One region of the Clostridium oceanicum genome, then DNA from elsewhere that is predicted to be linked to it. Evidence: riboswitches for the same ligand, from Rfam matches in the RefSeq annotation. Region 1 holds a riboswitch; the other holds the start of a gene.
What was found. A riboswitch is a leader RNA that binds a small molecule or an ion and turns the genes downstream of it on or off. The one in region 1 is predicted to bind ZMP and ZTP.
Positions count from the first base shown of each region.

Region 2: another riboswitch for ZMP and ZTP. It lies ahead of pflB (formate C-acetyltransferase); the one in region 1 lies ahead of ABDZ71_RS07890 (phosphoribosylaminoimidazolecarboxamide formyltransferase).

Region 1 covers NZ_BAAACG010000008.1:366,666-382,740, reverse strand. The annotation lists gene ABDZ71_RS07925 (APC family permease) at 1-901, shown strand, start outside; gene ABDZ71_RS07920 (Ig-like domain-containing protein) at 1,271-2,206, shown strand; gene ABDZ71_RS07915 (response regulator transcription factor) at 2,353-3,036, shown strand; gene ABDZ71_RS07910 (sensor histidine kinase) at 3,041-4,471, shown strand; gene ABDZ71_RS07905 (DUF6323 family protein) at 4,945-5,418, shown strand; gene ABDZ71_RS07900 (DUF6179 domain-containing protein) at 5,425-6,768, shown strand; gene ABDZ71_RS07895 (hypothetical protein) at 6,972-7,415, shown strand; ZMP/ZTP riboswitch at 7,491-7,569, shown strand; gene ABDZ71_RS07890 (phosphoribosylaminoimidazolecarboxamide formyltransferase) at 7,611-8,783, shown strand; gene ABDZ71_RS07885 (2-hydroxymuconate tautomerase) at 8,877-9,095, opposite strand; gene ABDZ71_RS07880 (S66 family peptidase) at 9,142-10,143, opposite strand; gene ABDZ71_RS07875 (sulfurtransferase) at 10,597-12,060, opposite strand; gene ABDZ71_RS07870 (hypothetical protein) at 12,175-12,657, opposite strand; gene ABDZ71_RS07865 (GyrI-like domain-containing protein) at 13,064-13,690, opposite strand; gene ABDZ71_RS07860 (VOC family protein) at 13,784-14,251, opposite strand; gene ABDZ71_RS07855 (methionyl aminopeptidase) at 14,420-15,289, opposite strand; gene ABDZ71_RS07850 (DUF5680 domain-containing protein) at 15,400-16,075, opposite strand, start outside.
Region 2 covers NZ_BAAACG010000019.1:634,185-650,259, forward strand. The annotation lists gene pflA (pyruvate formate-lyase-activating protein) at 1-476, opposite strand, end outside; gene pflB (formate C-acetyltransferase) at 489-2,714, opposite strand; ZMP/ZTP riboswitch at 2,760-2,838, opposite strand; gene ABDZ71_RS19465 (hypothetical protein) at 2,960-3,205, opposite strand; gene ABDZ71_RS19470 (50S ribosomal protein L25) at 3,361-3,936, opposite strand; gene ABDZ71_RS19475 (hypothetical protein) at 4,231-4,845, opposite strand; gene perR (transcriptional regulator PerR) at 5,059-5,481, shown strand; gene ABDZ71_RS19485 (ABC transporter substrate-binding protein) at 5,516-6,745, opposite strand; gene ABDZ71_RS19490 (hypothetical protein) at 6,848-7,789, shown strand; gene ABDZ71_RS19495 (hypothetical protein) at 8,092-8,613, opposite strand; gene ABDZ71_RS19500 (hypothetical protein) at 9,016-9,663, opposite strand; gene ABDZ71_RS19505 (CPBP family intramembrane glutamic endopeptidase) at 9,816-10,541, opposite strand; gene yihA (ribosome biogenesis GTP-binding protein YihA/YsxC) at 10,566-11,138, opposite strand; gene lon (endopeptidase La) at 11,163-13,481, opposite strand; gene lonB (ATP-dependent protease LonB) at 13,687-15,363, opposite strand; gene clpX (ATP-dependent Clp protease ATP-binding subunit ClpX) at 15,636-16,075, opposite strand, start outside.

The sequences.
Region 1 (16,075 bases):
ATTAATATCAAGTATAACAATACTTACATTTGCTTCATTAAATTTAAAAGGCATAAAAAAGACAAGCAAAATTCAAAATGTAATAATTCTTAGCTTGATATCAGTAGTATTAGTAGTTTGCATTGGAATGTTTATAAAAGGTGATAGAACTAATTTTACTAAATCATATATTTCAAATTATTCTTTTGATTTAAGCCAAATAATAAAAGTATTTGCAATAACACCTTTTGCGTTTATAGGATTTGATGCAGTTCCTCAGTTAAGTAAAGAATTTAACTTTTCTAAAAAGAAAGCATCATTAGTGGCAATTGCTTCTCTAACAATAGGAGTTTTAATTTATAATATATTAAATTTAGTAACAGCCCTTGCTTATTCTCCAAAAGAAGCTATGAATTTAGATTGGGCAGCAGGAAGTGCGGTATTAAGTACATTAGGTAAAGGATTTTTTATATTATTAATTATAGCTTTAAGTGCTGCAGTATGGAGCGGTATAAATGGATTTATGATTTGTAGCTCAAAATTATTAGGAGCTATAGCCAATTATAAGATGCTCCCACCTAAAATGGCAAAAGTAAATAAGAATGGTGTTTTTAAAAGCGCTATAATATTTATAACAATAATAAGTTTAATAGCTCCTTGGTTTGGTAGAAAGGTTATAATTTGGATAGTAGACATGTCGTCTTTAGGTGCTTCTATTGCATATTTTTATGTATGTTATGCAGTATTGAAACAATCTAAAAATAAAGTAACCAAAACAGTGGCAATGGTAGGTACAGTAATAAGTATAGTGTTTATTATGTTATTACTTTTACCTATATCTCCTGCAGCTTTAAGTAAGGAAGCTATGATTGCTTTAATAACATGGTGCGTAATTGGAGCCATTGCTTATCTTAAAATATAAAATATAGTAAATGAAAAAAGTGAATCTATAAATTATTATTTTAAAGTGGTATCCTAATATACTTATTTTTATGAAAATCATCAGCAGATATAATATATTAATAACTCTCTTTACTAAGATTGATTTCTTAGCAAAGAGAGTTATTTTATTAGTTAATATATTTATTGGATATTATTAAATATATTGATATATTATTACAAATATTTTATGATTAAAGTTAGAAGTCGATAAAAAATTTACATGTAGTAATATTATGGTACAAAATATACTCTTAAATTTTTGTGGTAATAAGTTGGAAACAAATTCGCTAATTTTGGTAAAAATGTCATGATAACATCTAATTACAGTAGATGTAAGGAGTGATAAATTATGAAAAGAAAAGCAATGATTTCATTATTATTAATATTAATAGTTATGCTAAGTGTTTCAGGATGTGGGAAAAAACAAAAAAGAACTGTTTTAACAAATGATGTGAAAAAGCAAGAAGATATGAAAGAAAACAAAGTAAAAAAAATAATTAAAGATGGAATCAAATTTTTAAATGCAGGGAAATATGATGATGCTAAAAGTTCTTTTGAAAAAGCAGTTTCAATGGATAAAGCTAATAAGGCGTCTTATATAGAAATAAAAAATAAGTATATGGAAAAAAATAGAGTAGATGATGCCTATTATTTTATAAAGCTTGCTATAAGTAATAAAGTTGATATTAAAAATATGAAAGACTTACTAAATACTATAAAATCAAAATTTGAAGTTACTAAAGTATATGCAAAAGTCTATCAAGATAATGAATACAATTTACCAAGTAAAATTAAAGCAAAGATAAATAATAAAGACAAAGAAGTTGCGGTTTCTTGGGATAATAACAATGTAGATACAAGTAGTTTAGGAACTAAAAAATATATAGGAAGAATAGAACAATATGATAGAACTGCTGAACTAAATCTTACAGTAATAAAAAAATCAGAAAAGGCTAGTTTTAAAAATAATAAAGTAAATTCTAATAAAGATAAAGTGTTACAAAATTCTAAAAATAACAATAAAGTAGTTTCTAATAAAGATAAAGTATTAGAACATGACAAGAATAATAAAGTAGAATTTTCTCGAGACAAAGCATTAGAGTATGCTAAAAATTATTATGACAATAATGAAGATTTAACTTATTCAATTATTCAAGAAGTTGAAAATCAAAATGGTGAAAAATGTTATGAAATTGTAGTAAAGTCAAAAACATTTATAAAACAAGGTGGAACAGGAACTGTTGGTGTTATTAAGGTTTTTGAAGATGGCAAGATAGTAGAATAAAATCTATAGTTTAAATAGGAATAATTATGGGAGAATTACTGAAAAAATAGCCAGTAATATTCTCATATATATTTATAAAGTATTGTATGATTTAATTCTTTTATATAGATTTACTTTTGGGAAGTGACTAGTAGGGGGAAGATATAATGGACTTTAAGGTTCTAGTAGTTGAAGATGAAATATCTATAAATGATATTTTAGTATCTGCTTTAAGAGCAGATGGATATACAGCTAAAGGGGTATTTTTAGCTAAGGAGGCAAAAGATACTTTAGATTTTTTTAATCCAGATTTAGTTTTGTTGGATATAAATTTACCAGACAAAAGTGGCTTTGAATTATGTAAATATATAAATAGTAAATGGTGTATTCCAATAATCATGTTAACTGCTCGTAACGATATTGTGGATAAGGTTTTAGGATTAGAATTAGGTGCGGATGATTATATTACTAAGCCTTTCAACATAAAAGAAGTATTAACTAGGGTAAAGGTTGCAATAAGAAGAGTTAACAAATATAGAGAAAAATCACAGGAAGAATATGTATATGTAAATAAATTTATTAAAGTGAATTTAGAAGGAAGAATTGTATTCAAAGATGATGAAGAAATAAAATTAAAACCTCAAGAATATGAACTTTTAGAGTTTTTTATTGAAAATAGAAATAAAGTTTTTTCAAGAGAAGCAATTTTAGATAAAGTTTGGGGAATAGATTATGATGGGGAAATAAGAACTGTTGATGTACATGTTAGAAGATTAAGAAGTAAGCTTGATAAAGAAAATTCACCATCTATTATAGATACTGTTTTTGGAATAGGATATGTAATGAGGTAATTTTATGAAAATAAGATATAAATTTATAACTGGTTTAATATTTATACTGATAGTTTCTATGATAGTAATGAATGTGTCTATAACACATGTTTTAAAGTCCAATATGGAAAATAATATAAATAACTTTTCAAAACAATTAATGAACAGTACACAGGAATATATAAAGTATACCCTTGAAAGTAATAGTTCTAAAGATAAAAAAGAATCATTAGTTGAAGAGGGTAATTATATAATAAAACACATATCTCTAAATTATGAATGTAAATGTGATATAAGAGATATAAAGTATAAATTGCTAGAAGGAAATTCTGAAAAAGAATTTGAGAGTATAATAAAAGACAGTAATAAAATAGCCATGAGTGGTAAAGCTGTAGTAGATTTAAAATACAAAGAAAATGGAGTAAATGCAATATTAACTTATCCAATTTATAGTGATAACAAGTATGTAGGAATCATAAATATAGTAAAAAATTATAATGGAGAATATAGAAATTATAAAAATACTATTAATTTTATAAATATTATAGAAGCAGGAATATTCATAGTCATATTTATATTTTTATATTTAAGAACCAATAAAATCACTGAACCTATTAGTAAGCTAACAGATGCAATAAAAAAATTAGGATATGGTAATTATGATATCCCAATTGATCATGAAGGAAAAGATGAAGTGGCTATACTTGCAAGAGAATTTATAAATATGAGAGATAAGATAAAAGAACAAATAAAAACTATTGAATCAGAAAAAAACAAGGTTTATAAATTGGAAAAAGGAAGAAGAGAATTTTTTAATAGCGTAACCCATGAGTTAAAAACGCCTTTAACAGCTATATCAGGATATGCAGAGTTACTTCTTACAGGAATGGTTAAGGACAAAGATTTTGATAAAAGAGCAATTGAAAGAATATATTCAGAAAGTGGTAGACTACATAAGCTAGTTCTAGATCTTATAGAAGTATCAAAAGGTATGTGTGTTATTAAAGAAGAGCTTAATTATATTAATATAAAAGAACTTATAACTGAAATTTGTAATGATATGAATATAAAGGCTAAAAAATATTCTTTGAAAATAATACAAAATATAAATGAGGGAACAGTTAAGGTTGAGCAGAATAAAATAAGGCAAGTAATAATAAATGTGGTTGATAATGCAATAAAATATTCTTCTGGAGGAAATAAAATTTATGTTAATTCATATATATTAGAAAATAAGTACATTATTGAAGTAATAAATAATAGTAATCCAATTCCAGAGAATATATTTAATAATATATTTGAACCTTTTATAAAATCTGATAACGGTAATAAAGAGAGCAGAGGTCTTGGTTTATATTTATGTAATGAAATAATTAAAGAACATGATGGTGAAATAACTATAGAAAATGGATCTTTAATAAAAACAAAAATTCAGTTACCAATAAGGGAAGATTAGAATCAGTAGTTTTATAAAAAAATTCCTGATTTTTAATATATAATAATAAAGTATAAAATTTAATTATGTATAAAATTTTTTTAAACTAATGCTATGAAAAAGTAGTTACACATAAATTATGTGGGCTACTTTTTTATTATTAAAAAAATTTTATGATTATTTTTTAGAGTATAAAAAACTTATTATGAAAGAATTTATAAATTATTTAGAAATTCTATTTATATTAAGAGTATAATCACTGTTTTAGAATAGTGTTAGTATTAAGGCCTGTGGTTTCTAGTAGCCTTGTTTTATATTAACCTGTAATTAAATTAATAAATAAGAGGATCTTCAAAATGAAGGTCCTCTTTTTAACATATTAAAATACATTGACATATACTGGTGTCAATGATAAAATTAATTACAATAAAATATACTAACTTTATCATATCATATTTTAGAATAAAAGTCAATACTTTTAGGAGGATTTTATAATGAAAAATTCTATTGAGTTATTTAAAAGTAATTTGTTAGACAAACAAAAACAAATTTTAAAGGATATAGTTATGTGCAATGAAGTTACATCAGAATATGGATTAAAACTTTCAAAAGAAGATGCTAAAGAAATTATTGATACTAGAAATACAGCTCTTCAAAAAAGTGGTAGAGTAGAATTTAATGGTCAGATTATAAACAAAATTATTATAGCTTTTTATGATTCACCCTACATAGCTAAGTATAATTACAGTGATACAATAAATGAACTTGTAGAGATTTTTTATAATTATAAGAATGAAACTTTAGATTATCTAAGTGATGATGAATTAATAGAAATAATGAAAGATAAATTTAATAATTATTGTGAGGGGTCATTGGAACTTTTAGAAGGAAAAGCTTTATATAAAATAGCTGAAAATATAAGGTATGGTGTACATGATTATACAAATCTTAAAAATGAGAAGGACTGATAAGTTATGGAAAATCACATTCAAAAGTATAATTATTTTACAAATAATAACTTCAGTGAAGAATATTTTTTCAAAGATGTTTTGGAGTTTTGTTATAAAGAAAAATTATTAAATGATAAGATTTTAGCTAAAATATATTATGAAAGAATGGATCTTTTAAAAATAAAATTAAAATATTATACAAAAGATGAAAGTAGTTCAGCAAGAGTAGAAGTTGTCCAAAGTATTTTAGAGTGTATTGATTATACCATAGGAATTTATCTAAAAACCTTTAAGGATATAGAGATTTTAGTAAAAAAATTAAAACATATTAGCTTGTTTGATATGCTATATAAGGGACAGAGCCTTATTAAAAGTAAAATATTAGAAAGCAAATGGTTGTTTAGAAAAATTAATAAAAATAAGCTTAAAGTTAATAATTATTCTTATAGTGATACTATAGAAGGGATTGTTCCATTTTTCAAAGAATATGATGACTTTTTCAAAGCACAAGAAACTCCAGGTTCAATAGATTATCAGCTTTCTATTCAAAATATAAATTATGTAGGTATTGAATATATTTATAACTATTTGTATAACTTAAATTTAGAAAATGAGTTTTGCAGTAAATTTGATAATGATGAAGTAAATAAGCTGTTAAAAGGTTATGATGAAAAATGTGAATTGTTGCTTATAAATATATTTGAGTTAGTTCTTATTAATTCATTGGGATTAGTTATTTGTGGTAAAGATTTAAATAACCTTAATATAAATAATTTAGACAGAATTATTATAAAAAATAAATTAGAAAAATTAGATTTAGAGAAGTTACAACAAGAATTATTAAAAGATGCAAAAATATGTTGTGAAATTTTATGTATTAAAAATAAAGCATTGATATATTATATTGGAAAGGCCACATTAAAGATATCTTCTCTTATAAATGAAAACATAAAAATAAATAAATTAGAAAGAGTATTTATATCTTTTAATGAGGAAAAGAAAAAAGAAATGATTGAATACACAGATAGAAAGAAAATGGAAAACTCTAAATTTAAGAAATTAAGCGAAAAAATTAGAGAATGTCCTATTGTAGAAGGTAAGATTAAATTAATAAAAAATAACATTAAGAGTTTAGAAGATTTAATAGATATTTTAAATGCTGATTGTTTGTTTGAGGATGAGTATACTATATATTTTAAAAGTTTATCCAAAATGGAAATAGTTCTTTTATCTAAATATATATCATATTTAACTTTTGAAGATGAATATGAAAAAGAACCATATTATAAGTTTAATGAGTTTATATCAAATTTAAGTGAGAAGGATCAAAAAAATATAGCTGAAATGAAAAAGAAAATAAATTTATAGGTTCAATGAATTTTTATAATAACTTACTAAAATAATAAAGTCTATAAAATAGATACATTTTTTCTTGCTTTTCATGTATAATTTAAAAAAACATATAATTTTACTTTAATTAGAGAGACTATAAAATAATCTATATAAATTAGTAAAGGTAAATGAAGTTAATCACATAAGAAAAATAATAAAAATGAGAGGAGTAAGAAAAGATGAATAAAAAGCAAATTAAGCTATGGAAAACATTTAGTATAGTATCTATAATATATTCTATTTCAGTAGTTTGGTTAGGACAGTATTTATTTAGCGTTTTTACAAATAGAAGTTTTTATTTAGTAGAAGAATTTCAACCAAGGTTGTTTCAAACACTTATAACATATATACCCTTTGTATTACTATTTATATTTGGTTTATTTAAAATCAGGACAAAAAATTTTAAGAATACCTTTAAAGGCTTAATTTCAGCCTATGTTGTTGGTGGAATTGCATCTATGTTAATGTGGGGATATTATTTTTATGATTCTTACACATATATTATTTATGATAAAATAGGTGGTGCAAATATAGGATTAGGTATGCTTATGATTTCTTCTCCTATGATTATAGTATTACTTATGTGGATAAGTTACTTAATTTTTTCTAAAAGCAGTGAATAATATAAAAAAATAGTGGATTAATAATATTTTTAGCTATAAATATTTTGACAATTGCACTTAATAGTGATATAAAATAATTAGTTATACAACTGACGGAAGTGGAATTAACCACATGAAGTATAGCAAATATGAGCCGACCGTCTGGGCAAAGTGCCTAGATAGTAGGCTCTTTTTTATACTGAAGGAAGTGTATATATGAAAGAATTAAAACTAAAGTATGGGTGCAATCCAAATCAAAAACCATCAAGAATTTATTCAAAAGATGGAGAATTACCAATAAAAATATTAAATGGAAAACCTGGATATATAAATTTTTTAGATGCTCTTAATAGTTGGCAATTGGTAAAAGAATTAAAAGAGGCTACAGGATTAGTATCTGCTGCATCATTTAAACATGTAAGTCCTGGAGGGGCAGCTACTGCCGTTCCTTTAGATGAAACGTTAAAAAAGATATACTTTGTAGAAGGAGTAGAATTATCAGATATTGCTACTGCATATATTAGAGCAAGAGGATCTGATAGAATGTCTTCTTATGGAGATTTTGTAGCTTTATCTGATGAGTGTGATAAGCAAACAGCAACTTTTTTACGACGTGAAGTTTCTGATGGTATTATTGCTCCAGCCTATTCAAAAGAAGCGTTAGATATTTTAAAAAAGAAACGTAAAGGAACATATGTTATTATTCAAATGGATAAAGATTATAAGCCAAGAGAAGTGGAAACAAAAGATTTATATGGAATTACATTTGAACAGAAAAGAAATGATGTAAAGATAACTGAAGATCTATTTAAAAATATACCTACAAAGAATAAATTGATTCCACAAAATTGCAGAAGGGATTTAATGATATCTTTGATTACTCTAAAATATACTCAATCTAATTCTGTTTGTTACGTAAAAGATGGTCAAGCAATTGGCATAGGAGCAGGTCAGCAATCAAGGATTCATTGTACAAGACTTGCAGGAGATAAAGCAGACCGATGGTACTTAAGACAAAATCCTAAAGTATTAAATTTACCTTTTAAAGATAATTTAAAAAGATCTGAAAGAGATAATGCAATAGATGTATACATATCTAATGATTATATGGATACCTTAGCTGATGGAATTTGGAAAAATATTTTTACAAAAAAGCCAGATATTTTTACAAGTAATGAAAAAATAGAATGGTTAAAAAGTCTTAAAGGTGTAGCGCTAGGTTCAGATGCTTTTTTCCCTTTTGGAGATAATATAGAAAGAGCAAAGAAAAGCGGAGTTGATTATATTGCGCAACCAGGTGGCTCAATAAGAGATGATAATGTAATTGAAATATGTGATAAATATAATATTTCTATGGCATTTACAGGAATTCGTCTTTTTCAACATTAATATTTATAGAGAATTTCAATATAGTTATTAGTTAATATTAGATACTAAGAAAAGGGCAAGTCCAAAATAAAAATGGATTTGTCCTTATTAGTTTTATTTAACTCCTTCTTTTCCAAATCCACTTCCGAATTTTTCACTATGAAGTTCTCCTGCAGATGCCCAATTTTCTCTATCATATTCATCTATTAAAACTGTAACCCATTCAGGATATACATCCAAATCTTTAACTATAACATCTGTGATATCTTTGACTAATTTTTTTTTCTGATTAATAGAACGTCCTTTTGATATTTTTACATTAACTATTGGCAAAGTAATTCCCCCTTTATAATGATAGAATAAAGTATAAAATTTTTTATTATTTCATCCAATCTTTAATAATACTTATTTTTTTATTTGTAGCGTCTAAATTTATTTCACAACCTATAGGTAATGTCATCATAGGATGGGTGTGGCAACAATCAAAATCAGCAATAAATGGTATTTTTCTTTCTCCTAATACTTCTAAAAGAATTTCATAAGGCTTTCTTTTGGTATTTAAATCATCAAACAATTCATGTTTTCCAAGAATTATTCCTGAGATTTTGTCTAAAACACCATTTACTTTTAGTAAAGAAAAACTTTTTTCTATTACCGAAGCATCTTTTAAGGAATCTTCTATGAATAGTATATCTCCTTCTTTTATTTCTGGCATATATTCACTACCCCATATTCCTTGTATTGTGTTTAAATTACCACCAATCAATCTTCCTCTAGTAGTACCCTTATAAATTGTAAGCCATTGATTATTAAATTTCTTTTTACTTTTGTTTTGTGTTTCCCAGTTAATATACTCATCAGTCCAATATATAGGTTTTTTTAGCATGTAAGGAAATTCTATTTTATCTATGTTGATTTCTTTAAAATAATCATAAGTCCATTCTACAAAAGGATTTAATTCACCAAAGGATGCTACTAATGCTGGTCCATAGTAAGTGTTTATTCCTGTTTTTGCATATATAGCTAATAATATTGCGGTAACATCTGAATATCCTATTATTATTTTAGGATTTTTCTTAAATGCTTCATAATCTATATATGGAAGAAGTGAATTGGAATTCATCCCCCCAATAGTAGACATGATACATTTTACTTTAGGGTTTTTAATTAGAGAATTTAATTCTTCAACTCTTTCTTTAATGCTTCCTGACCTATAAAAGTCATTTTTGCCTGTTGAAGAACCTTCAAGTATTTTAAAGCCCTTATTTCTTAGAAAATTTTTCCCTCTTTCAAATCTTTTAGGACAGGTATATGTTATAGGTGATGATGGAGAGAAAATACCGATTAAATCTCCCTTTTTTAATTTAGTTAACCTATTCATTTTTTAAGCCCCCTGAAATTTTTAAGTTAACATAGCAAAAATTGAATGTAAAAAAATGTATGTAATCTATTATACATAAAAGCATATAGTGAATCAACTAAATACTAGAATTACATATAAGTAATAAAATATTATATTAAATATGAAAAAAAAATTATACATTATGTTATAATTTCAATTATATTCTTATTAAGGTAATTGTTTTAATATCTTTTTAGTAAAATATAAAATTAATGATACCAATTTATAAAATACATAGGTTTCTCTTTTAAATTTATAGTGTAATTGTAGAAGAGATTATATGACAGTAGTGTGTTATATAAAGTATATAATCATAAATTTAATTTGTTTTAAGCAAAATTTTACTAGTATAATAAGAAAGGATAAATTCAAAATAAAAATGAATTTGTCCTTTCTTATTAATTTTATTTAATTTAATTTATTTATATAATATTAATAATCTGATTTTGGTGTTTCAGGTGCATCTTTAGGAATTCCTTTTTCTTTTCTAGGGGTATCTTTTCTAAGATGCCATTCATACCAACCACCATCATATATAGTTATGTTTTTCCAACCCATTGCTAATGCATATAGATAGGTTTCACTAGCTCTCCAACCTGTACCGCAATGGAAAGATACTTTTTTATCAGGAGTAATGCCCCATTTTTTCCATCTGTTTTTTATAATATTATAGTTAAACATAGTGTCATCTACATTTCTGTAATCTTCCATATGATATGGATCTGAGCCAGCATAGCCATACCTAGAATTAGCTATATCCCCAGGTTCACCTATATATGTATAGCCACTAACTTTTCCTGTGTATTCTGCCCAACTTCTAATAGATGCTACTACAGAGTTTTTATCTTTTACAATTTTTAATTCTTCATTTAAATCAATAAAAACCTTTGGATTATTAGGTACTTTTGTTCCAAAATTTTTAGTGGTAATAGGTTTATTAGGTTCTTTTTCTAAAGGCATATTATCTAATTTCCATCTTTTTATGCCACCATTTAGTATACGAACATCGGAAACGCCTGCATACATCATTACAGCGGCACATCTTGAGGCAGCAGTCATATTAGGTCCATATAAAATTACTAATGTATCTTTTGTTATTCCTAAATCTAAAAGTTTTTTTTCTATTTCTTTATCACTTGGTTTATTCCAAAGTTCCTCTTTTTTTTCTTTAGGTATATATGCATATTCAGATATTGCTCTAGGTCCTGCTATATGATTTAAACTATCATCAATATGTAAAGCACCTTTTATATGACCTTTTTTATAATCAGAAGATTCTTTTCCAAAACTCAAATGAATAATTTTATAAGGTCTCCCATCGTATGTAGCTGGTTTTTTACCATTTACTAAATCATTAACCCATTTTGGATGAACCAATATTTTGTAGTTATCCATTTTTTCTATAGGCAAATTTTCATCTTTTTCCCATGCTTTTATTCCATCTTTAAGTATTGAAATGTTGTTGTATCCTAAATCATTTAATTTGTTAGGTATTTTTGTATCTATTTTTTTATCTGAATATAAAACTATCTTTTTGTCTTTAGTTATATCTCTTCTAGATAATTCTTTTTGAAGCTTTTCATCATCTTTTATTATTGAAAACCATTCTTTGGGAAAATCCACAGCATTTTTTATATGGCCACCTTTATTTCCATTCATACTCCAGCCTATATATTCTTCAGTAGGTCTTAAATCTACGAAGATTGATTTATCATCTTTTAAAAGTAATTTTGCTTTATCCGTACTTATTTCTTTTTTTACGTATTTTGTCTTTTTCTTATTTGAAGATTTATCAGTAGAAGTTTTTTTTGATTCAGTATTTTTGCAAGCTGATAATGTAAATAATACTACAGCAAGTAAAGTAAATATCGAAAATCTTTTTAATAAATTTTTCATCTGTATCCCCCTTAATAGTATAGAGTACTCATAGAAGTATTTTATATTTATATAACTTTAAGATAATAGAGATATTATAAATAATTTATTTGCAATCATTTAATAAAGTTATATTTAGTTTTTTTTGTTAAATAGATATAAAATAGGTGTTGAAATTATAAATGATAGTATATATGATGATAGATTATTTAAATAATCATTTTTTAAAAATTCTAAGTACATAGTTATACTGATTTTTATATGTTCAATAAAATTATAGACTTCAGTGGTATATTGGTAAGTGTATGTAGATGCTATAATTTCTACAAAAGGTATTATAAAGCTTAAGATGAAAATTGTTATAATAACTCTACAAATTTTTTTGTTTTTCTTATGATTTATAATTCCGATAATAGTAGGTTCTAGTAGTTTTGATATAAGAATTATTAGCATGAATTTTTGTCCAATTCCAAAACTATTAAAAATCAAATCTGAAATAATAATTACGAATATTCCCCAAATAGGTCCCAAAAGTGTAGATACTATAACCGTTCCTACAATATTATTTACTAATAAATTAGGAACATAAAAAAATATTTTTGCATATTCTGTAACCAATATTAAGGTTAATCCTATTAGGAAAACTATAGTTTTTAAAATTATATTATTTTTTTCTGTTGGCTTATTTATAATTATTTCTCCTTTCTATTTTAAATAGCAAAAGTGTTAAGATGAGTAATAATCTAATATTAAAAGATGTTAATAAATATTTAACAGTTAGATTATAATTTACCTTTTTATGAAAACGCAAACACTATTTGAAAATAAAATACTTATAAAAATTAGTATTTTGTTTTTTTATTAAAGTTTTTTTAAATAGGATTTGATAGTGAGGATTGTGTCCGTTGATAAGTTCTTATGAAAAAAGTTAAAACACCATAGAATTATGGTGTTTTAACTTTATAAATATAAATAATATAGGGTATTTACTTAATTATATATAAACTAAAAGTATATTGAATAACTACTTACCTTTTTCAACTTTAAATCTAAGTACTGTTTTAAGGTTATCAGTTTTAGTTTTTCTAGGATCTGAAATGTAGATTTCTCTATGGGTTTTGGATATTCTATTTAAGTTATTTTTAATACAAAAGTCTTCCATAATAGAGAAACTTTCAGGTTCTTTGTCATAAGAACCTAAATGCATCATTTGAACGCAAAGTCCATCTTCTAGACTTTTAAATTTTACTTTATGTAGTAAAGGATGAGTTTTTTTCTTTTTTACAATTTGAATTACTTCTTTAGCTAAAGTATCTGTTACAAATTCAGGTTGTCTTATCATAATTGTATAAATTAATTTATCTTTATTTAGTGTGCTTAATCCTCGAGCTTCTTCAGCTAAATCCCAAATTCCTTCAAGTGGAAATACTGTATAATCAAAATATCCTTCAGGGGTTATTCCTTTTTTAGGTAACATTTTTATAGCATATGATAAAGAGTAAAGTACTCCAATTGCTTCAGAATATTTTTCACTATTAGGATTTCCTTCTCCATGAATCATGAAAAAATTAAACTTTGGTATAGTAACAAGTTCAGGCTTATTTTTTGGTAAATATAAATTTTTAGCTTTTTTTCTCCATTCAAATTTCATATTAAATCCTCCTTTAAAGGCTATATTAGAATTATAAAGGAGATTATATGACAGCAGCATGTCATATTAAAATTATATAATGATAAATTTAATTTATTTTAAGCAAGAGTTTACAAAATCAATAGGTACATCCATTCTAGTAGCAGTTTCTTCTATTGATAAACCACTATTTAAAAATCGTTTAACAACAATAGCTATGTTTTCTCCTACTTCAATAATATGTTTATCAGGATCATAAAAACGAACTACACGTTGCCCCCAAGAATGTTCAATAATAGGGTGTACATAATTAATATTTGGCATATTATTTATTTTTTTAATAAAACTATCAAAATCATCCTCTTCAAAATATAGCTCTGCTACATTTCCACCAAAAACAAGTTCATTTTCTTGTTTATTAATAAAAGAAGACCAAGTATCTTTTGTTTGTAATGTAATACCATAGGTTAAAGTTACATTTGCTCCGAAATCAACAACAACATCTAAACCAAGTATTCTATGGTAGAATTGTTTTGATTTTTCCATATTTGAAACAACTATTAATGGATTTGAGAATTTCATAATATTCCTCCTTATTAATATTAAATAAATTATATACAAAATGTGATTGTTTTAAACTTAATTTTTTATATTAAAAAAACATATATTACATAAAAAACATTTAAACTGTAAATTAAGAGTTCTTAGTAAAGTGGATGTTTTTTAGAATATATGTTTTTATTTATATAATTATTTTGATATTATTTCTACACCATCTTCAGTAACAAGTAGAGTATGCTCCCATTGTGCTGAAAGTGAACCATCTTTTGTAAATACTGTCCAGCCATTTTTTTCGTCTATAAATATTTGGTGAGTTCCGGCATTTATCATAGGTTCAATAGTAAACATCATACCTGGTACTAAAATCATTCCTGTTCCTCTTTCTCCTACATGGGAAACAAAAGGGTCTTCATGAATATCAAGTCCAACTCCGTGTCCTCCAAATTCTCTAACTACAGAGTAACCATTTTTTTCTGCATGTTCTTGTACTGCTGCAGCAATATCACCTAAAGTACTATTCCAAGGTTTAATTGATTCTATTCCTTTATACAAAGATTCTTTAGTTACATCTACAAGTCTTTTAGCTTCTTTACTTACATTACCAATTTCAAACATTCTTGAAGCATCTGAGTAGTATCCATTGTATATAGTAGTTACATCAACATTTATAATATCTCCATCTTTAAGAATTACATCTTTGCTAGGTATACCGTGACACACTTCATTATTAACTGATGTACAAAGACTTTTTGGGAATCCTTCATAATTAAGATCAGCAGGTATTGCTCCATGTGATGTTGTAAATTCGTTGGTTAATGAATTTATTTCTTCTGTACTCATGCCTTCTTTTATTTTTTCTCCGATTAAATCTAAAAGACTATTGTTTATTTCTGCGCTTTTTCTTATACCTTCAATTTGTTCAGGTGTTTTAATAATATCTCTTGAAGGGACTATATACCCTTGTTCTGCTAATTTTGTTAGTTTTTCATCAAAATTTAAATGGCATCTTTTATATTTCAAACCACTTCCACACCAGCATTTATCATTTCTATTTAACATATATTAATCTCTCCTTTTATGACTTTGCTTAAGGCCTATTCACATAATTAATTAATATCCTACCTATTTATATGAATATGCTAAAGTGTATTTTATTTTACAATTACTTTTTATTTAATATATCCACCATGAAAATTACATTCATATACCTTTATATCGTTAAAAAAGATTTCTTCATAACCGTTAAACCATTCAAATTCTCCATGGACAATACAGTGATATTTATATTCTTCGTTTTGGTATACCATAGGCCCACGATAAGGATGATCCTTAGGCACTAAAGATAATGCTTCTTTTAAGAAATTTATTGAAAAACCTTTATCAATGATTCTTCCAGTATAATTCATTCCCCAAATAGGAACATCATTTTTTAAGAGGGACTCTTCTCCAATAAATTGTTTTTTACCTACATAAGAACGAGTATATTTTAAATTTTCTTTACTATAGAGTGTTTTATGTGAATTTTGTTTAGAATCATGTGTTTCAATTTCATTACTTTTATATGTGGATTTTTTTGCTGCACACAAAAAATTAATTATATCATTAGTTATATAATTTTTTTTATTTTCTTCTATATATAAACGGCAATTTTCTTCATAATCGTTTACTAATTTATCAATACTTACGTTGAAAATGTTACTTAAGGCAACTAATCTTGCAATATCAGGGTATGATTTACCAGATTCCCATTTTGCAACTGCTTGCCTTGATATACCAATTATTTCTGCTAATTTTTCTTGTGATAGTTTATTTTTTTTTCTTAGTTTTTGTAATTGTTTTTGAAAA
Region 2 (16,075 bases), on a different contig from region 1:
ATCCAAAGTTTTTTGTTTAACTTATTAACAGCATTTTTAAATTTAATAAACTCTTTCATATCTCTACCACAAATATTAAAATAATTTTTATCATCTATATGTTTAATATCTAACATAACTAAATCTGTATATTTTAATATTTCTTCATAATTTCCAAGTCCTACTCCTGCAGTATCTAAAACTGTATTTAAGTTATTTTCTTTACATAACTTAAAAAATCTCAAAAGAAACTCTGGCTGCATAAGTGGCTCTCCTCCAGAACAAGTTACTCCACCATTGTTTTTAAAGTAAGGTTTATACCTTTTAACTTTCTTTATTAAATCCTCAGCTTCTATCTCTTCTCCACCTTTTAAATCCCAAGTGTCTGGATTATGGCAATATAAGCATCTTAAAGTACACCCTTGGAAAAAAACTACAAATCTTATACCTGGTCCATCTACTAATCCTAAAGTCTCTATAGAATGTATTTTTCCCATTAAATCATCCCTTTACATGTTTTTATGGAAAGTTCTGCTTATAACTTCAAGTTGTTGTTCTCTTGTTAATCTATTAAAATTAACTGCATATCCAGATACTCTTATAGTAAGTGTAGGATATTTCTCTGGATTCTCCATTGCATCTACTAATACTTCTCTATTTAACACATTTACATTTAAATGATGAGCTTTTTGAACAAAGTACCCATCCAATATTGAAGTTAAATTATCTACTCTATCTTCAAAACTCTTTCCTAAAGCTTCTGGAACTATAGAAAATGTATTAGATACTCCATCTTGGCATACATCTTTATAAGGAATTTTAGCAACAGAATTTAAAGATGCTAAAGCTCCATTTTCATCTCTTCCATGCATTGGGTTTGCTCCAGGAGCAAAAGCTTCTCCAAGTTTTCTTCCATCTGGTGTAGAACCAGTCTTTTTACCATACACCACATTTGATGTTATAGTAAGTACAGATAAAGTATGCTCTGCATCTCTATATGTTTTGTGTTTCTTTAATTCACTAATAAAGTTTTCAACTATTTCTACTGCTATAGTATCTACTTTATCATCATCATTACCATACTTAGGGAACTCCCCTTCTATGTCAAAATCTATAGCTATTCCATTTTCCCTTATAGGTTTTACCTTAGCAAAATTTATAGCACTTAATGAATCTGCAGCTACTGAAAGACCTGCTACTCCAAAAGCCATAAATCTATGAACATCTGAATCATGAAGAGCCATCATTCCAGCTTCGTAAGCATATTTATCATGCATATAATGTATTATATTCATTGTATTTACATACATACCTGCTACATACTCTAATACTTTTAAATAATTTTCTTTAACTTTATCATAATCTAATACTTCATCTTCAATAGGATCTATATTAGGTACAACTTTTATTCCTTTTTTCTCATCTATTCCACCATTTATAGCATATAACAACGCTTTAGCTAGATTGCATCTTGCTCCGAAAAATTGCATATCTTTTCCTATCCTCATTGCTGATACACAACAAGCTATTCCATAATCATCTCCATATATAGGTCTCATAACATCATCATTTTCATATTGTATAGAATCTGTTTTTATAGATATTTTAGCACAATATTTTTTAAAGTTTTCTGGTAATTGTTGTGACCAAAGTATTGTAATATTAGGTTCTGGTGCTGCTCCTAAGTTAATTAAAGTATGTAAAAATCTAAAAGATGTTTTAGTTACTAAAGTTTTACCATCATATCCCATTCCACCTATAGATTCTGTTACCCAGTTTGGATCTCCTGAAAATAACTCATTATATTCTGGTGTTCTAAGATGCCTAACTAATCTTAGCTTTATTACAAATTGATCTATAATTTCTTGTGCTTCTTTTTCTGTTATAATTCCTTCTTTTAAATCTTTTTCTATATATATGTCAATAAAAGTACTAACTCTTCCAAGGGACATTGCCGCTCCATTATTTTCTTTAACTGCAGCTAAATATCCAAAATATAAAGCTTGAACTGCTTCCTTTGCAGTATTAGAAGGATTACTTATATCTAAGTTATAACTTAAAGCCATACTTTTCATTTCTTCTAAAGCTCTAATTTGATCTTTTATTTCTTCCCTTTTTCTCATATTAAATTCGTTCATTTCTAAAGTCATATTTTTTAAGTCATTCTTCTTTTCTTCTATTAAATAATCCATTCCATAAAGTGCAATTCTTCTATAATCACCTATTATTCTTCCTCTTCCATAGGCATCTGGAAGTCCTGTTAATAATCCTACTGTTCTAGCTTTTCTTATTTCTTCTGTATAAACATCAAATACCCCTTGATTATGAGTTTTTCTGTATTTATTAAATATCTTATTTAACTCTTCATCTAGTTTATAGTCATAAGCTTCTAGTGCTTGCTTTACCATTCTTATTCCACCAAAAGGATTTATTATTCTTTTAAGTGGAGCATCTGTTTGTAATCCTACTATAACTTCATTTTCCCTATCTATATATCCTGGAGCAAAAGAATTAATTCCAGAGATATTATCTAAATCTACTCCTAATATTCCTTCTTTTAATTCTTTTTTTAATAATTCTTCACATTTATTCCAAAGTTTTTTTGTTTTATCTGTAATTGGTTTTAAAAAACTTTCATCTCCATCATAAGGACTATAATTTTTTTGTATAAAATCTCTTACATTAACTTCTTCACTCCATAAACCTTCATTAAATTTCTCCCATTGTTTTATCATATATATACCTCCAATAAAATGTATTCAAAAAACCGCCTGGACTTTTAAATTAGCCCAGGCGGTCGGCAATTTAAAGTCATACTCCCTGTGGTTAATTCCACTTCCGCCAGTCGTATAACTCATAACTTAATTGATAATCTATCTTAATTAGAGTTTATCAGCACCTAAAGATTTTGTCAATATGTTTTATTATAGTTCCTATTCTTTTATTTTTTGGTAAAATATTAAATATATATATATTTATCTTAAATTTGCTTCATTATTCTACTAGCTATTTCCTCTTCATCTATTTTAGTATCTACCTCAATATTTATATTCTGACTATTCCCTTTAGCATTTCCACTTATATATATAATTTCCCCCATATTTTCATTTATCTTTTTTACCACCATAGCTTTATCTCCAGGATTAACTTGTACTTTTTTCCCATTAGCTATATTTAGAAAAAATTTATTTGTAATCTCTATTTCTTGCCCTATTTTATACTTCATACTAATCCTCCTTATAAAATAAAAAACATTAAAACTAAAAAGTAATTTAAATCTACAATATTATTATATAACATTGAACTATTATGTATATTTAAAATAAAAACTCATATGTTTTTTAAACATATGAGTTTCCTATATTAAAATATATTACCAGCTTATACTACCTCATCTTCTAAATCATTATTTAGATTTTTACTATCTGATATTGAAGCTAAATTTTCATCTATATCATTACAAATTTTCACATTGTCATCTACTTTTATATCAGAAACATTTATTCTATTTCCTGGATTCATATGAGATACATCTATGTTTATACTTTCAGGTAAATATTTTACTTTACCTGAAACTTTAATTTCTGAAGCAAATGTTTCTAATAAAAATCCATTATGTTCTAATTCTTCTTTTCCTGTGAAAAATAGTGGTATATTATGTTTAATAACTTCATCCTTAGATACAGCTTGCATATCTACATGGATAATATGTCCAGTTACAATATCTCTTTGAACTTCCTTTAATAAAACATATTCTTTTTTATCTTGTATTTTTACCCATAATCCTGAATTCATACCATATTTTTTAAAGCATCTTATTAATTCAGTTTTATCAAATTTAACAGACATAGTTTTTTCTACATCTACACCATATAATACTCCTGGTACAAATCCATCTCTTCTGCACTTTTTACTTTTTTCATTTCTAATTAATCCATTTATAATATTTTTATTCATAAGATTGCCTCCTCAATTTTTATTAATAAATAATTACTAAATGAAAATAATATACCATTATTTTATTAGTATGTAATTTAAAAACCGATCTCAAAATCATATGACAAAAATAAATTTTTATTATAATCATTTATATATAAGTATAAATCACTTATTGTAAAATTTAGTTATATAATTAAAAATTTACCATTTATTAAGGCATTAGTAACACCTTTTTCACATTATAAACACTTAGTTTAAATTTTTGCCACTATAAGAGGTTATTATGAAAATTTCAAAAATATATTATATGAATTAATTTTTTATTATATTTTCTAACTTAATAAGAACATTTCTATATTCTTCATTTATAATATCGTTATCTATTAAATCTATATATGAACATTCATCAATGTTCACTTCTAATATTTTATATAAACCATCTTTATATATTTTTTTTAATAATATTTTATAATTTATTAGTATATGAGAAAAATTTTTCTTGTTATAATCTAATTTTCTAACATCATAGTTTATTTTTTCTATTATTCCATATATTTGATTTATTAAACTTATTTCTTTTAAATCAAAGGTATTATATAATCTAGATATATCTTTCCAGTAATGCTTATTTATAGGGATACAAGTAGGATAGTATACATTATAATCTCTATTTATATACTTTATAGTCCTTATACTTTGAAAAATACAAGTACATATATCTAATCTTATAATACTGGCACTTTCTTTTATTTTTAAATTGTCATAACCATCTTCTATTTTTTTATTTTCTTCTAAAACTTTTCTTTGTATTTCTTCATTTTTTATATTAGACTTCTTACTTGTGTATGAAGTCCAAAGTCCTCCTATTATTGCTCCTATTATTATTGCACATGCAGAAATCATAGAGCATAATAAAGTTTGAGACATTTATATTTCATCCTTTCCTTATTAGGCTATATAAATATTTTTTACAAGAAAAAATATTTTATTAGTATTAAATAAATATAAACTTATGGTAAAATATTTATGTAATGTATTAACTTTGTAAACTATTAATGATAATATAATATGTATTGATTTTTGACAACAGAAAATTTTTATTATATAATTACTTATATTGTTTAATAGAGGATGGTGAATATGAATACAATTTCTACTATTTTTAGAGAAAAAAATCTAAAACTTACTCCTCAACGTATAGCAGTATATAAATATCTTCAGTCAACTAAAGAACATCCATCTGCAGAAACAATATATAAAGCTATACAACCTAATTATCCAACTATGAGTTTAGCTACAGTATATAAGGCTTTAAAAACTCTAGTTGAAGTTAATTTAGTACAGGAGTTAAACGTTGGAGAAGGTAACTTTAGATACGATGGTAACGTTTCTTGTCACCCACACATTCAATGTGTTTCTTGTGGTAGAGTAGATGACATTAATGGAATATCATTTACAAATCTAAATGATAAAGTTAAAGATTATACTGATTATGATGTTCTTGCTAACAAACTTTATTTTTATGGAATATGTAAAGATTGCAAAGATAAAAATGATGATTAGATATTAAATAAAAAAGCACTAATTTAGTGCTTTTTTATTTAATATATTTTACTATTTCTTCCCATTCTTTTCCTGTATATTTACCAGCTAATATATCATCTAATTTACTAGAAAGCTCTGGTTTTATCTTAGAATTTATATTATATAAAAACATTATGCTATCCTCATTTGCATCCTTTAAACTTTTAACTGTATTTTTATTTATAGGTGACAAAGACTTACCCTGTTTTTTGTTAACTTCCTTATTTGCTGTAACTACTCCCTTTTTTATAATAGCTTCTTGATTTTTATTACTTAACATAAAATCTAAAAATTTACTAACTTCTTCAGAATTTTTACCTTTTAAAGGTACACTAGCCAAACAATTTACTAGTACAGGAGTATTGTCATTTAATTTATCAACATTATATGGAGATTTTAACACATCTATATTTTTACCTTTAAATTCTTGGTTGTAATAAGACATAGCTATTATAAAAGGAATATCTCCTTGTTTAAACTTATCTAGGCTTATTTCATTTGCATTTTCAAAAGTATCTTTAGTTATTATTCCTTCCTTAACTAAATTATTATAAGTATCAAAAGATTCTTTAACTCCATCTAATTTTAAATATTCCTCTTTCCCTTTATCATAGGCTTTTTCTAAATCAATAGAATTTATTTTATTGTTAGCTATAATAGAAAATATAATAGTATTTATATCAATATCATCTGGAAGTAATACTGGTATTTTTTTATCTTTATTAACTTTCTTCATTATAGTTTTCATATCTTTTATATTTTTAGGTTCTTTTACATCTAATTTTTTTAAAGCTTCTTTGTTATATAAAATTTCAATAGTATAGGGAACTACGCCTATTCCATAGTATTTATCTCCATATCTTCCATAACTATTAAAAACACTATAATATCTATTATTTATTTTATCTTTATCATAACAACATTTCATTTCATCTAATAATCCTTTTTTGCCTAAATTCATCATTTCATTTCTAGAAATAAAAACTAAATCTGGACTATTTTCTTTAGATATATCCTTTTCTATATCATCTACTAATGAATTAGTTATATTTAATTTAACATCATGAGTATTTTTATATCCATCTGTAATAGTTTTTAGTACATTTAAAGTATGCTTATCTTTTATGTCTATATATACATTTAGTTCTTTACTGTCTTTTGAAGAATCTTTCTTATTACATCCACATATATTAAACAAAATAAAAAATATAATAAAAAACAAAAAGTACCTTTTTTGTTTCAATATCTATCACTCCTTAAGATTTTTAAATAATCGTTTATATTTATTGTTTGCAAATTAATTAAATATATATCTTTTTCATATAATTAATTAGAGGTGAAGTGTATGAAAATAAAGGTACTTTTTTTAAAGAAAAAACATATTATTTATTTTTTATTATTTATAGCAGTTTTAGTTACTTTTACAATTATCAAGAAACATAAAACTGTTTCATCATTTAATATTATAAATACTAAAAGAGTATTAAAAAAAGATTTAACTGGTGACGGACAAAAAGATTCCGTAGACATATCAATTTCTAATCACAAATATAACATAAATATAAAAAGCAAAAACAATAATCATGAACTATTAGACAATAAAAGTGATAAGTTTATAGGAGATTCAAATAAATTCTGGCCTTTAAACTTAAATTTTATTGATATATCTAGAGATAAGGTTCCTGAAATCTTTATACAATGTTCAAAATATAAGCTTCCTGCTCAATATGTATATTTTTGGGAAAACAATAAATTTACAAAGCTATACTCTTCTAATAATAATATCTTAGGTATAATTGATTATAACAATAATAAAACCCCAAAAGTTATATCTGGAAATTTAAAAAACAACAAAATATTTTATGATTCATTTATTTTTATAGAAAATAAATTAAAACGATTTGATTATAATTTTCAAGAAAGCTTTATGGGAAGCAATACTATATTAAATCTAATAGACTATATACATGGTTTACCTACTACAGAAGAAAATAGACCTAAGGATATCTTTGATAAATCAATGAAAGAAAATTCATTTGAATCTATAGGAACTCTTTGCAGTAAAAATAATATATACACTTTTGAAGATGGTTCCTTTAAAGACATAAAAACTGATAATAACGGAAATATAACAGAAGTTCAATGGGATTTAAATTTCAAAGGTATTTCTAAAGCTGATAATAACAGTGATGATATAGGAAATTATAACTTATCTGTCTTTCTTAAATTAGATAACAACTCTGATGAAACTTATAAATTCAAAATATATTCAATAAAATTAAATTAAAAAAGGGACCGCTTCACGGTCCCAAGGGGGATGGGGGGTTGTTACATCGAAAATTTTTAAATCGATGCTTATAGGGAGATTTCATCTCCGAACTACATTTATAATATTTCCCAATTATTAAAAAAATATTCAAATTTTATATTTTATTTTGTACTTTATAGTTAAAAATTATAATTATAAAATATTTTAGTACAATTTAATACTATTATAAAAGATAATAATCCTATATGTATTATTTACAATATAAATTTAAAAAATACCAAAAAATTATAGAAAGACTCTAGCCTTTCTATATATTTCACCTATATTTTTATTAATTTTGTTATACTATATATTTGAATCAATCTCTCTAGTAACTGTATCCTATTTGGACTAACCATAGGTCTTAGAGCATTTAATAATTGTAGTGTACTATCATTTGCTAGTGCAGGATTATTGGCGAAAGTGTTTGGATTTTGATTTGGATTTTGATTCATATTTAGATTTGGATTCATATTAGGATTTTGATTAGTATTTCCATTTGGATTATTACCTGAATTTGAATTTTGGCCAAAATTTGTATTTCCTGAATTTATATTATTAATCATTTCATTAATTTGATCTTTGCTCATGTTTCCTCCTAAAGAAGAAACTATACTAGATAGCTGGTTTACATCTACATTAGATAACATATTTTGTAATTCATTTAAATTAGCATTATTAATATTATTTAAATTAGGATTATTATTAATGTTATTATTTTGATTATTATTTCTACTTCTGCTATTTTTATAATCCTTTGAACGGTCATAGTCTCTATGTTTATGCTTTTTATGTTTAGACATTATATACCTCCGCAATCATTACTTATTATTAAGGAGGGCAAAATGCCCTCCTATAATGCTAATTAGCAGCCTGAGCAACATAATGAGAAGTTATTACAGCAAGACAAGTAATACAATGCTATGATAAATAATACGCTGTTATCTACCTCGCAAGCTGAGCTTCTGCAATAATCATGGTCTCCATCACCGCAATGATGATGTGCTCCACGGCATCTAAATTGTAATAGTATTAATATTAATATTAATAACCCGTTGCTTGATTTTCTTCCTCCATAATTTCCTCCGCATCCATAATTCCTACCTGGATAATTGGAGTAGCAGTTACAACAACAACATTTATTTTTATGCTTTGACATGCTAAACCCCCCTTTCTTGGGCTATGGTTCTATATTTTGTTATCTATTATTCTTCATTTGCATCTAAATTAACTATATTATTTTTTGTTCCTCCTGATGGCACTGAACATACTGGTGGACGTCTTCTACAGAAGAAGAAGGCTAAAAGTATTAATAGTAATATATAACCTCCTCCTCCACATCCGCAGCCAAATCCGCCGCCGAATAGGCCTCCGCCTCCGCAGCCACCGCCGCATCCTCCGTATCCTCCGCCACAGCCGCTTCCGCAGCCACAGCCACATCCTTGGTTTCCTCCGCCGCAAGGATTGCAGCAGTTAGAACAGCAGTCACAACATGAATTACAGCAATCACAACAATCGCAGCAATCAGAACAACAATCGCAGCAATCGCAGCAGTCACAACATGAATTACAGCAATCACATGGGTAACAGCAGTAATAGTATTTATCATCTTTCTTTTTCTTCTTTTTCTTTTTAGTGCAGCAATAGGTAGGCGGATAACAACAGTTGGTGTTCCCTCCACAGCCACCATATCCACCACTTCCGAATCCGCATCCACTGAACAATATCAGTAATAATATTAAAAATATTATTCCTCCACCACCAAAATCATTTGGTGGTACAGGACAAGATCCTGATCCGCCTTTATCATTAGTAAACCCATTTAATAAACTCATCATATTATTCAAATCCACTTTACATCCTCCTTTCCGAAGGTCTTCCTTTATCTTTTGTTCTTAGTATATATTATTCTTACATCCTATTTTTGACACAAAAAATTATATTTACAAAAAATAAAAGAGCTAAATACTAGCTTTTAGTTAGCATTTAGCTCTAATTTTTTATATTAAATTTTACCTACAAACATAACAATAGCGTTTATTAAATTGAACACAGAATGATTAAAAACTGCATACCAATATCCTTCTTTTTTTATAAGATAGCAATTAAATAAACCAATCCATACTAATACAGGAAATGCCCTTAAATTATAATGTATTAATCCAAATAAAATACTACTGAAAATCATACCTAATATATTTCCTAACCTATTTTTTAATAATTTTTCTGAAATAAACCATCTAAACACAAACTCTTCAACAATAGGAGCAAATATTACTACTACTGGTATCATTATTAAAAATTGATAAGCAGGCATTTTTGACATTATATTTACTATTTCCTGTTCTTTTAAGTTAAATTTCATTAAATAAAATATTGTTCCAAATATAGCAGAAACAATGATCATTCCAATATAAGAATAAACACTATATTTTAATCCTTTTAGTACCTTAAATCTTTTTAAATTAAATCCATAATTATAATAATCATAACTATATAATTCTGGCAAAATATCTTTGTTCTTTTTTAAATACAAAATATCAATAATAGTAAAAATAAAAGGTATAAAATTTTGTGTAAATAAAACTGAAACTAATATATAAACAAAGCTTATTAAAAAAATAATAAATTTGTTTATATGTTTATATGATAGTTTAAAAAATAGTACTAATGGAGGTATATAAACTATTAAAATGATTAAAATATCTTTTATAAGATTTACTACACCCATCAATTAGCCCTTTCCTTAAATTGATTAATAAATTTTAGATAATAATTCTTCTTTTCCTTCTTTACTTAAAGCTGAAAATAGTAAAACATCATCTTCTTTTTTCATATTTAAAGTTTCTTTTATTATTTTAATATTTTTACTTCTTTCATTTCTTTTAAGTTTATCTAATTTAGTACCTACAACTAAAACATTATAATCATAATATTTTATCCAGTTATACATATCTATGTCATCTTTAGTAGGTTTATGCCTACTATCTACTAATAAAACTATTTTATTTAATGGCTTTCTATCAGTTAAATATCTTTCTATTATTTTGCCCCAGTTTTCTTTTTCTTTTTTAGATACTTTTGCATATCCATATCCTGGTAAATCAACAAAATAAATATCTTCATTTATAAGAAAAAAGTTAATTAGTCTAGTTTTACCTGGTGTTGAACTAACTTTAACTAACTTTCTTCTATTAGTTAAAGAATTTATTAAGGAAGATTTTCCAACATTAGATCTTCCAACAAAAGCTATTTCTACTCTATCATCCTTTGGGTATTGATCTTTTTTTACTGCTGATATTATAAATTCTGCTTTCTTTATATTCATATTATATATCTCTCCATTATTAAATTATACTAAAGCATTTTCTAATACATTCTCAATCTTTTCTGCTGGTATAAAATTAATTTTATTCTTTATAGTTTTAGGAATGTTTATTAAATCTTTTTCATTTGCTTTTGGGAAAATTATAGTATCAACTCCAGCTCTATAAGCAGCTAAACTTTTTTCTTTTAATCCACCTATTGGAAGTACTCTTCCTGTTAAAGTTATTTCTCCGGTCATAGCAACATTGTGTTTTACTTTAGCATTAGATAAGGCTGATACTAGTGCTGTTATCATAGTAACTCCTGCAGAAGGACCATCTTTAGGTACTGCTCCTTCTGGAACATGTATATGGACATCTTTATTTTTATAAAAATCATCTTTAATTTTATATTCTTTAGAATTTGATCTAACATAACTATATGCAGCTTTAGCAGATTCTATCATAACATCCCCTAATTTACCTGTTAATTGTAATTTGCCAGTACCAGGCATAGTACTAACTTCTATAGGTAATGTATCTCCACCGTAAGCAGTCCAAGCTAGTCCCGTTACTACTCCAACTTTATCCTGTTTATCTACTTTATCATAAGAAAATACTTCCGGTCCTAAATATTTTTTTATATGATTTATAGTTATATTAACAGATTCCTTATCTTTTTCTATCATATAAGTTATAGCTTTTCTTATAACTGAAGAAATTTTTCTTTCTAAACTTCTAACTCCTGATTCTCTAGTATAGTTATCTATTATATAATAAATAGAATGATTAGAAAATTTTATTTTATCCTCATCCATATTATGTTCTTTTAATTTTTTAGGAATTAAATGATTTTTAGCTATATTAAATTTTTCTTCTGATGTATATCCTGAAACCTCAATAATTTCCATTCTATCTAAAAGAGGACCTGGTATAGTGTTTAAAGTATTTGCAGTAGTTATGAATAATACTTTAGATAAATCAAAATCTGTTTCTAAATAATGATCTCTAAATGTGTTATTTTGCTCTCCATCTAACACTTCAAGTAACGCCCCTGCTGGATCTCCTTTAAAATCATTACTCATTTTATCTATTTCATCTAATAAAAATAATGGATTTTTAGATTTTGCTTGTTTCATTCCATAAATTATTCTTCCTGGTATAGCTCCTACATAAGTTTTTCTATGACCTCTTATCTCCGCTTCATCTCTTACTCCGCCTAAAGACATTCTAACAAAATTTCTGTTTAAAGAATGAGCTATAGATTTAGCTATAGATGTTTTTCCAACTCCTGGAGGTCCTACTAAACATAATATAGGTCCTTTTAACGATTTACTAACTTTCTTAACTGCTAGATATTCAATTATTCTATCTTTCACATCTTTTAGACCATAATGTTCATTATCTAATATTTTTCTAGCTTTTTTTATGTCTAGGTTATCTTTAGTTTGTTTGTTCCAAGGCAAATCTAAAATCCAGTCTAAATAAGTTCTTATAACATTACTTTCTGCTGAATAATTGCCACTATTTTTTAATCTTTCTAATTCATATAAAGCTTTTTCTTTTACCTCTTTAGGTAATTTGCTTTTATCTATTTTCTTTTTATATGTACTTATTTCTTTCTTGCCTTCATCATCTTCACCAAGTTCTTCTCTTATAGCTTTTAACTGCTCTCTTAGATAATATTCCTTTTGAACTTTGTCTATTTTTTTCTTTACTTTTATTCCTATTTTTCTTTCTACTTTTAATATATCTATTTCTTCACTTAACATAGCTATTATTTTTTCTAATCTAGTATAAATATCTAAACATTCTATAAGTTCTTGTTTTTCTTCTTGTTTTATATTTAAATAAGACCCTATAGTATCTGCTAGTCTTCCTGGTATTTTAGTATCATCTAATCCTACTAATACATCTGTAGAAATAGTTCCAGAAAGTTTTATATATTCATCAAAATTATCTTTAACAACTCTTAAAAGTCCTTTTATATTTTTGTCATCTTCTTCTAATTCTTTATCTTCAATCACTTCTATAGATGCTTTAAAAAATGAATCATTACTTATATATTCTTTTATTCTTCCTCTAGTTTCCCCTTCTACTAGTACCCTAACAGTATCTCCAGGCAACTTTAATATCTGTTTTATATTACAAACTGTTCCTATTTCATATATATCGCTTTCTTCTGGCTCTTCTATTTTAGCTTCTTTTTGAGACACTAGAAATATTCTTTGGTCTTTTACCATAGCTTCTTCTAAAGCAGCAATAGACATTTCTCTACCCACATCAAAATGTAAAACCATATGTGGAAATACAGTTATACCTCTCAACGGGATTAAAGGAAGAACTTCCATAGTATGTTCTTTCATATATCTCCCTCACTTTGATAAATTTAGTTCTATATACAGATAGACTAGTATATTATAACTATAAAATCATTTTTTTTCAAATATTTAAATAACAGATTATATAAAAACATAATTCTATAAAATTCAACTTATTGTAAAATAATTTTATAGTAGATAACTTTAAAAGCCATCTACTATAATATAAACTGTATTCAAAATAAAAGTATTAATTTTTAATGGAACCTGCTGATAAAACTCCCAATTCCTTATCTACCACTATAGATTCTTTACTATCTTCTTTAACTATAGCATTATCAATAACTTCTTTTATATTAGTTACAGGAATAACTTTTACATCAGAAAGTTCCCCATATTTTTCTTGCCAATTTTCTTTAGGTATTATTACTTTTTTAGCTCCTGCTTTACTTGCTGCATCTATTTTAGCATTAACTCCACCTACAGGTTTAACATCTCCATGTATAGATATTTCTCCAGTCATTGCTACTTTATTATTAACAGATTTACCTACAAGAGCACTATATACTGCCGTAGTCATACTTACCCCTGCTGATGGACCATCTACTGGAACTCCTCCTGGAAAATTAATATGTATATCATATTGTTCACAGTCTAATCCAAATACTTGCTTCATTATAGTAATAACATTTTTAGCTGAACACCATGCAGTACTTTTTCTTATCATTTTTTTATTTGAAGAACTTATTTCCTCTTGTTCTACTAATCCTGTTATATTAAGACTACCTTTTCTTAAATTAACTTTTTTAGCGGTAGCTTCTATCTCCATTAGTATACCTATATTAGCTCCATAAACTGCTAATCCATTTACATATCCAATTCTAGACTTTTTAGGAATAACCTTTTGTATTCTTGGTGAATATTGTCCGTTTTCTAGGGCCCACTCAACATCTTTAGATAATATATTACTTCTTCCATTATTTAAAGCTAATCCTGCAGATAACTGTATTAAATTTACTGTTTCTCTTCCATTACTACAATACTTAGCTACTAAATTACAAGCGTCATCTTCCATAGAAAAATTTATCTTTTTTATAGCATTTAAAGCAATCTTTTTAATTTCTTCTGGCAAAAGACCTCTAAAAAATATTTCTACACATCTAGATCTTAAGGCTGGAGTTAGTTCTTCTGGACTTCTAGTAGTAGCCCCTATAAGCCTGAAATCTGCTGGTAATCCATTTTCAAAAATATCTTTTATATATGAAGGAATATTATCATCTGAAGAATTATAGTATGAACTATCTAAAAAAACTTTTCTATCTTCTAAAACTTTTAATAATTTGTTCATTTCATTAGGATGTAATTCTCCAATTTCATCAATAAATAATATTCCACCATGGGCTTTTGTTACAGCTCCTGGTTTAGGTTGTGGAATACCTGCTATTCCAAGTGCTCCTGCCCCTTGATATATAGGATCATGTACTGAACCAATCAAAGGATCTGCTATTCCTCTATCATCGGATCTTATAGTAGTAGCATCTATTTCTATAAATTTAGAGTTTTGTATAAATGGTGAGAATTCTTTTTTCTTTGCATATTCTAAAACTAACCTTGCTGCTGCTGTTTTTCCTGTTCCTGGTGGTCCATAAATTATTACATGTTGAGGATTTGTACTACATATAGCTGCTTGTAGTGCCTTTATTCCATTTTCCTGCCCTATTATCTCTTCAAAAGAAGAGGGCCTACTTCTTTCTGTAAGTGGTTCTGTAAGTTTTATTGCTCTTAATTTTTTTAACTTATCTATTTCCTTTTTATTTTCTTTTTCAACTACAACTTTACTAGACCTTTGACTTTTTAAAGCATTCATGAAGTATAACCCCATAACTACAGTAAAAAATATTTCAATAAGTAGTAATGTTTGAGTCATATAAAAACCCCCTTAGCATAATATTCCTTATTATTATGCTCTTAATACAATTACTATATACAACTTAAACATATGAAAATATATAATAAGTTAAAGATTTTAAATATATTCTGTAAAATCCAATAACCTAGGTTCTAGTTGTAATTTTTCTATCCTTAGGTTATAAGAAAAAGTATATTATAAAAAACTTTATACTAACTAGTTTTTAACTTAAAATACCTTAATTTTAAAAAATAAAAAAAAGCATTAAGCAATACTGCTTAATGCATTCTTTATGCTGTTTCTGAATCTTTTCTTTTCTTAGTTTTTTTAACCTTTAGAGGAAGTCTTTTTCCTCCTTCTGCTTCAACAAGAATAGGTTCTTTATCCTTTAAGCAGTTCTTATCTATTATAACTTTTCCAATGCTCTCTTTTGAAGGAACATCAAACATTATATCTTTCATCATATCTTCTATTATAGATCTAAGACCTCTAGCTCCAGTATTTCTATCAATAGCTTCATCTGCTATTTCTTTTAGAGCTTCTTCCTTAAAGTCTAATTTAACATTATCTAGTTCAAATAACTTCTTGTATTGTTTAACAAGAGCATTTTTAGGTTCTGTTAATATTTTTACTAAAGCATCTCTATCCAATTTCTCTAAAGTTACAACTATAGGTAATCTACCAATAAATTCAGGTATTAAACCAAATTTCAATAAATCTCCTGGCATTA